DNA from 2 places in the Leucobacter sp. NPDC015123 genome. Region 1 is predicted to be linked to the other one. Evidence: riboswitches for the same ligand, from Rfam matches in the RefSeq annotation. Region 1 holds a riboswitch; the other holds the start of a gene.
The links. Region 1 has a riboswitch for thiamine pyrophosphate ahead of ACF07D_RS02740 (MTH1187 family thiamine-binding protein). Riboswitches for the same ligand answer to the same signal wherever they lie in the genome.
Positions count from the first base shown of each region.

Region 2: another riboswitch for thiamine pyrophosphate. It lies ahead of ACF07D_RS01200 (thiamine ABC transporter substrate binding subunit); the one in region 1 lies ahead of ACF07D_RS02740 (MTH1187 family thiamine-binding protein).

Region 1 is NZ_JBIBVH010000001.1:594,072-597,468, forward strand. It holds gene ACF07D_RS02730 (ABC transporter substrate-binding protein) at 1-862, opposite strand, end outside; gene ACF07D_RS02735 (ABC transporter permease) at 865-1,638, opposite strand; gene ACF07D_RS02740 (MTH1187 family thiamine-binding protein) at 1,652-1,930, opposite strand; TPP riboswitch at 1,942-2,049, opposite strand; gene ACF07D_RS02745 (TetR/AcrR family transcriptional regulator) at 2,117-2,710, opposite strand; gene ACF07D_RS02750 (DUF1304 domain-containing protein) at 2,826-3,215, shown strand; gene ACF07D_RS02755 (NADP-dependent oxidoreductase) at 3,254-3,397, shown strand, end outside.
Region 2 is NZ_JBIBVH010000001.1:280,518-283,914, reverse strand. It holds gene ACF07D_RS01205 (DUF6350 family protein) at 1-1,311, shown strand, start outside; TPP riboswitch at 1,318-1,427, shown strand; gene ACF07D_RS01200 (thiamine ABC transporter substrate binding subunit) at 1,425-2,528, shown strand; gene ACF07D_RS01195 (ABC transporter permease) at 2,560-3,397, shown strand, end outside.

The DNA of each region.
Region 1 (3,397 bases):
CCGGATCCGCTACAACCGCGTCGTAGCCGAGACTCGTTGCTGCAAGAAACGCCCGCGCAGTCTCTGGCTCCTGCGCCATGTTCGCCGAGTTTCCCACGATCACTGGCGTGTACCAGTTCGGAATACAATCGTCGTGCGCGGCCATCGGAAGCACGACAACGTCGTCATTTTCGGCCTGCGCCCGGAGTGCGTCCCAGCCCCCGAACACCCACGTCACATCGAACTTGCCCTGTTCGAGCCCCGCGAGGTAGTCGACGTTGCCGATCTCGATGAACTCCACGTCGGCGGGGTTGCCGCCGCCGCATGTCGTGAGCGCCGACATGATCTCGGTCTCGAGCGCTCCCCCGTAGCCGCCGTAGGTGAGGCCCGCGAGCGAGCCGGGGTCGTCGGAGAAGCCGGATCTCTTCACGCCCATGAGCACCGAGTCGTTCACTGGCAGGAGCGTCGCGACCGCCTCAAGATCCATTCCTGCGGCGCGGGCGGGCAGCAGCGATTCGGCCTGCGAGATTCCAAATTCGGCACGACCTTCCGCCACCGAGGCCGCGGCCCCGATGCCGTCGCCGGGTTCGAGAATCTCGACGTCGAGCCCTGCCTTCTCGTACAGCCCGTGTTCCTTGGCGTAGTAGAACCCTGCGTGGTGAGCGTTCGGCGTCCAGTTCAACATGAGAGTGACGGGCGTGAGCTCTGTCCCGGAGCCCAGCGACTGAGCCCCGTCTGCGGGTGCGCCGGTGCCAGGCGCTGCGGCCGAGCATCCGACCAAGGCGAGCGCGGCAGCAGCTGCGCCGGCGAGCGCGGCGGCGGCGAGGCCCGAACGGCGGGCACGGCCCGCAGGTGTGACTGTGGTCTGGGAGGGAGCGGCCATGGCTAGACGCCCTTTCTGTTGAGTGTGGATCGGAACCGCGACAGCACGGTGTCTCCGATCAGGGATGCGAGCCAGAACAGCAGCACGCCGAGCACGGCGATGACGCCGACAGCGGCGAACAGCTGGTCCATCCTGTAGCTCGCTTGTGAACGTTGCAGGTAGACGCCGAGCCCGACGGACGAACCCATCCACTCGGCGATGATTGCGCTAAACACGACGTAGCTCGCGGCGACCTTGGCTCCGGCGACAATCGCGGGCACCGCCCCCGGCAGCCGTACGCGACGCAGTACGGTGAGCGGTGACGCCCCCATCGATTGCAGCAGATCGACGAGGTACCTGTCGGCGTCGCGCATCGCGGCGCTCGCGCTGATCGCGATCGGGAAGAACGCCCCAAGCGCCACGACAAGGACCTTCGGGAGCGCCCCGAACCCCATCGCAGAGATCAGGATCGGCGCGAGCACCACCGGAGGAATCGCCTGACTCGCGATGAGCAGCGGTTCCGCCGCCCGCCGTAGCGTGGCAGACAGCCCGAGCAGGATCCCGATCGCGACGCCGCCGAGCGCCCCGAGCGCGAACCCGAGAAGCGCGATCCTAAGCGTCGCCGCCAGGTGCGAGCTGAGCAGCTCCCTGTCGCCCCAGCCCGCCGCCCACACGCTCATGGGCGACGGAATGAGATACGCAGGAGCGTCGGTGAGGCGCACGAGCAGACCCCACGCGAGCACCAGGCCTACGACGGCGAGGAGCGCGGGAAGGATCTGCCGCGTGAGAGTTCTCACGGCGGCCTGCGCGCTAGTGCGTGATGCGGGCGGCGAGCTCGGTCATCGATGCCTCGATGACGTCGTCTTTTGCCTCGAGGATGCGAAAGTGCGTCATGACGCGATCCGCACCAGCCTGAAGCGTCGCATCGTGCAGCTCGCGCATGAGCGGCCAGAGGCGCTCCGCAGGACCCTGAACTGTCGTGCCGAGCGCGCCGACCTCGTACTCGAGACCGCTCTGCTCGATGACGCGAATCGCGCCCTCGACGCAGCTGTATCGACCGTTTTCGTCTCCCATTGGTGTGGGCGACACGTGAACATGGATCAACATGGTGACCGCTTCCCTCCGCTCGTGTTAACGAGATCAGGTTCCTGGGGTGGTCCGCCTCATTCGGCAGATCTCAGCCCGTTCGGGCCCCCCCAGCGGATGTGTACTGGAACCCTCAGCATAGCGACGAACGTATGCCTCGGGTCAAGGCCGGAGTGTCGCGGGCGGCCGCTAGCCCTGAACCGCGCGTTCTTCGATGAGAGCGAGCGCGGCGTCGACGCTTCCGACAGCAGCCTCGGGCGTCACTCGCACGAGCGCAACGGCTGCGATTACGAGGCCGGTGCACGCGGCGGTCAGCACATCTGCCTGCGCATTCGCCAGAGATGGGAACCGCGCTGCGACGCCGTTTGCGAAGGCCGCACTCAGCTCGGCCCTGTACGCTGCGATGACGCTCGCGACGGCCGCGTCTTGTGAGATCGGTGCGCCCGCGGCATTCACGAGGAGGCAACCGCTCGTCGCTGCGGTCGTGCCCGTTCGCAAGAGCGCCGCGCGGAGCCCCGTGAGGTAGTTCTCGAGCGCGTCGGCTTCGACCTCGGCGGCGACGAGCGGAGCGAGCCGTGGGCGGATCACCTCGTTCAAGTAGCTCTCGATCACTGCCTCGAACAGGCCATGCTTCGACCCGAACGCGTGATAGATGCTCGATCGCTTCAAGCCCGTCGCCGTTTCAAGTGCTGGGAGGGAGCTTGCCTCGTAGCCGTTCACCCAAAACACCTCACGGGCGGCCCGCACGACCTCCGCGGTGTCGAACTGCTGCGTGCGCCCCATGCCGTCTCCTCAGAATGATTGCGTGATCGACCCTCTCGTTATAGTGTACTGATCGATACAGTATTTCGCGAACGCCGGCTGCCGCCGACGCGCAGTTAGAGAAACGAGTCACATCATGGTGATCGCCGGCCTTGTGCTCACCGGAGCCGCAGCACTCATTCACGTGTTCATCTTCTACCTCGAATCCATGGCCTGGACGAGCGAGCGAGCCCGCAAGACCTTCGGCACCGGCACTGTCGAAGAGGCGAAGGCGCAGCATGCCCTCGCGTTCAACCAGGGGTTCTACAACCTATTTCTCGCGGTGGCAGTCGCGCTCGGCATCGTATTCGTCGCCGCCGGGAACCTGCCCGTTGGGGCGACCCTCGTCTTCACCGGAGCGGGCTCAATGGTCGCGGCGAGCCTCGTCCTCGCAATCTCCTCGCCCGACAAGCTCGGCGCCGCGCTGAAGCAGGGCACCGTGCCAGCGCTCGGGATCATCGCGCTCGCGATTGGGCTGCTCAACTAGCCCGTCCAACCCCGCTTTCCCACCCACAAGGAGCACACATGAGCAACGCAACAAGCACCCAGATCCGCCTCGCCCGCCGCCCGGTCGGCTGGCCGGCCCACGAAGACTTCGAGACCGCGACAGTCGAATACGGCGACCCCGCGCCCGGCGAGGTGCGGGTGCGCAACGAGTTCGTATCAGTC
Region 2 (3,397 bases), 310 kb from region 1:
CTTCGGATCCCGCGGCCTGCTGTCGTTCCCCGCGTGGCGGGGCAGGCCTTGAGGCTCGCCTCAGCGCTTGTCGCGGCATACATCGGGATCGCCGCGCTCGGATTCACGTTTTCGCTGCTCGGCCGTTTCGCGCTGGTGATCGGCGCGTCAGAGGCGCTGCAGCTCGACCTGGCCGGCACGATCCTGATGTTTCTCCTGCAGCTCGCGCTGCTGCCCGTGTTCGTGATCTGGAGCGGTGCGTGGCTGACAGGCTCCGGCTTCGCCGTCGGTATCGGCAGCTCGGCTTCGCCCTTCGGGCAACTGCTCGGCCCGATGCCAGGCATTCCGGTGCTCGCTGCGATCCCTGACGGGTGGGGGAGCGTCGCGGTGCTCGCTCCGCTTCTCCTCGTGCTCCTCGGGCTTGCAGTTGGGATCGGGCTCGGCGACGTGGCGCGCCGCCAGTCCATGGCACGCCTGGGGGCTCAGATCGCAGGGGCCGTGATCGTCGCAGGGCTCACCATCGCATTGCTTAACTGGACGGCGACAGGCGCTCTCGGGCCGGGGCGGCTCGCAGAAGTTGGACCCGACGTCTGGCGGGCCGCGGGCCTTGCCGCCGCGGAGCTCGGGGTTGGCTGCCTACTTGGTGCGCTCGCGGCGCGCGCCGATATCGCCCGGCGGGTCGTCGCAGGGCCAGGCGAGGTCGCCGCGCTTCTCGGGCTTGGGGACGACGGGGCCGCTGCCGATCCTGATCGAGGGATTGCACTCGGCGGAGAGCCCGACCCAGCGACAGTGCGCCAGGCTCCTGCCAGGACGGCGTCAGAAGAAGATCCCGTCGAGGACGAGCAACGGCTCGCGCCAGTGTCGCCACTCGTCCCGCACGCGCGAGCCTCGGCGGGGAGCCGCGTCGACGATCAACTCACCGAGCCGCTTGAGCTCGATGTCGATGTCGATGTTGACACCGACATCCTGCCCGACCTCAAGGGTACGCCAGGCATGCCGGGCGACAGCGCCTTGGCGCCGGCTAGCGACCGGGCATGGTGGCATACGCGCGACGCCGATCCAGCGGGAGTGGATTCAGCGGACGCGGATCCGGGTAGCCTGCACGTCCCCCAACCAGACGCCGAGCTCTTCGATCAGCACGCGGTGACGGGACCTGTCGAAGCCGTTACCGCACATCCCGCAGAGGAGGCGACCGCGAGCGAAGCCGTCGACGCTCAAATCGACGAGGAAGCCCTCGTCGAGGCTTACTCTTGGGACAACGTCGATCTCGACGCAGACCGCGGTGGCGACGAGAAGCGAGCCGGCTGGCGCTGGCCCGGCCGTAAGGGCTAGGCTGAGGGAGCAATCCACGGGAGTCCCGGCGCGCGGGGCTGAGAGGGAGCACGCGTGCTCCGACCGTTCAACCTGATCTGGTTCATGCCAGCGGAGGAAGGACTCTTCTCGTTATGCGTACACGTGCACGCTCTTACACATTGGCTGCGCTTATCGCGCTCCCACTCGCCGCCATGCTCGCCCTCACTGGCTGCGCTGGGGGCCAGGATTCGAGCGCTGAAGACGGCGACTCGGCGAAGGTCACGCTCGTCGTCCATGACAGCTTCGTCGACGGCGACGAGTTCTCACAGCTCGCGAGCGCGGCGACAGGCTACGACGTCGAAGTTCTCACTGCTGGCGACGGCGGCCAACTCGCGAACAAGCTTGTGCTCACAAAGGGGGCGCCGATTGCTGACGCGTTTTTTGGCGTCGACAATACGCTCGCCTCCCGCCTGATCGAGAACGACGTAGCGCTGCCGGTTCCGGCAAGTCTCCTGAAGGGTGACGGCCTCCTGCTCGCCACCGAGCTCGATGCCGAAAGTGCGGAATCGGGCAGCGTGCCGCTCGTGCCGATCGACCGCGGGGCGACATGCGTAAACATCGACACCGCGTGGTTCGCGGAGAAGGGTATCGCAGAGCCGGAGACGCTCGACGACCTCGCGGATCCCGCCTACAAGGACCTCACCGTGCTGCTCGATCCCACGGCATCAAGCACGGGCGCTTCGTTCATGATCGCGACGATTGCAGCGTTCGGCGAGGACGGCTTCGTTGACTACTGGAAGCGCCTCGAAGCGAACGGCGCCCGCACCGTGCAGGGCTGGACCGAGGCCTACAACACGGAGTTCACCGGCGTGAGCGAGACAGGCACCAGGCCGATCGTCGTCTCCTACTCGACGTCGCCAGCGTTCACTGTGAACGACGACGAGAGCGCATCGAATACGAGGGCGCTGCTCGACACCTGCTCGCAGCAGGTCGAATACGCTGGCGTGCTCAAGGGCGGCGAGAACCCAGACGGAGCGCGCGCCGTCGTTGAGTACCTGCTCTCTGAGGAGTTCCAGTCAGGCATCGCCGACAACATGTACATGTACCCTGTCGACGAAGACGTGGAGCTGCCCGCAAGCTGGGCGAAGTTCGCGCCGCTGCCAGAGTCGGGCCAGACACACGACCTGCCAGCAACCGAGATCCAGGCGGGCCTCGACGGTTGGCTGCGGACGCTCGGCGACGCCGTCGGGCTCTAACAGAGCACGATACAGGTCAGAGGAAGTCGCGGTGCGTGCACGCTCACGTCGCCCGCTCGGGCCCCTCGCTTGGGGGTTCGCAGCGGCGATTCCTGTGCTCTTCGTCGGGGTCTTCTTCCTCTGGCCTGTCATCGCGCTCGTCGCGACGGGTCTCACGAGCGGCGGGCAGCTCGACCTCGGCGGCCTCCCGGAGGTGCTCGGGCTCGAACGCAGCTGGCGGGTGCTGCAGAACACGCTCGTGCAGGCGAGCCTCGCGACTGTCGTCGCGATCCTGCTCGGCGTCCCCGCGGCCTACGTGCTCTACCGCCTTGAGTTCCGCGGGCGCGGGGTGCTCAGGGCGCTACTCACAGTGCCGTTTGTGCTGCCTGCCGTCGTCGTCGGCGTCGCGTTCACCGCACTGTTCGGGCCCGGGGGAGCCCTGTACTGGCTTGGCCTCGACAGGTCGCTCGTGGTCGTCGTGCTCGCGCTCGCATTCTTCAACGTCACCGTCGTGGCGCGCACAGTCGGGGGCTACTGGGCGCAGCTGGACACCCGCCAGGGGCAGGCAGCGCGCACGCTCGGGGCAGGCCCGGTGAGGGTGTTCTGCACGGTCACGCTGCCCGCGCTCGGCCCGGCGCTCGCATCTGCCGGGGCGCTCGTGTTCCTGTTCTGCGCGACCTCGTTTGGCGTCGTGCTGATTCTTGGCGGGCGCGAGTTCGCGAACATCGAGACCGAGGTATACAGGCTCACAGTGCAGTTTCTCGATCTGCGCTCAGCGGCCGTGCTGTCGCTTGTGCAGTTCGCGATTGTAGCGCTCGCGCTCATCGCCTCGGCGCTGCTGCGGAGCCGAAACGAACGTGCCCAGGAGGTTCGCATCGAGGTGCGCGCAC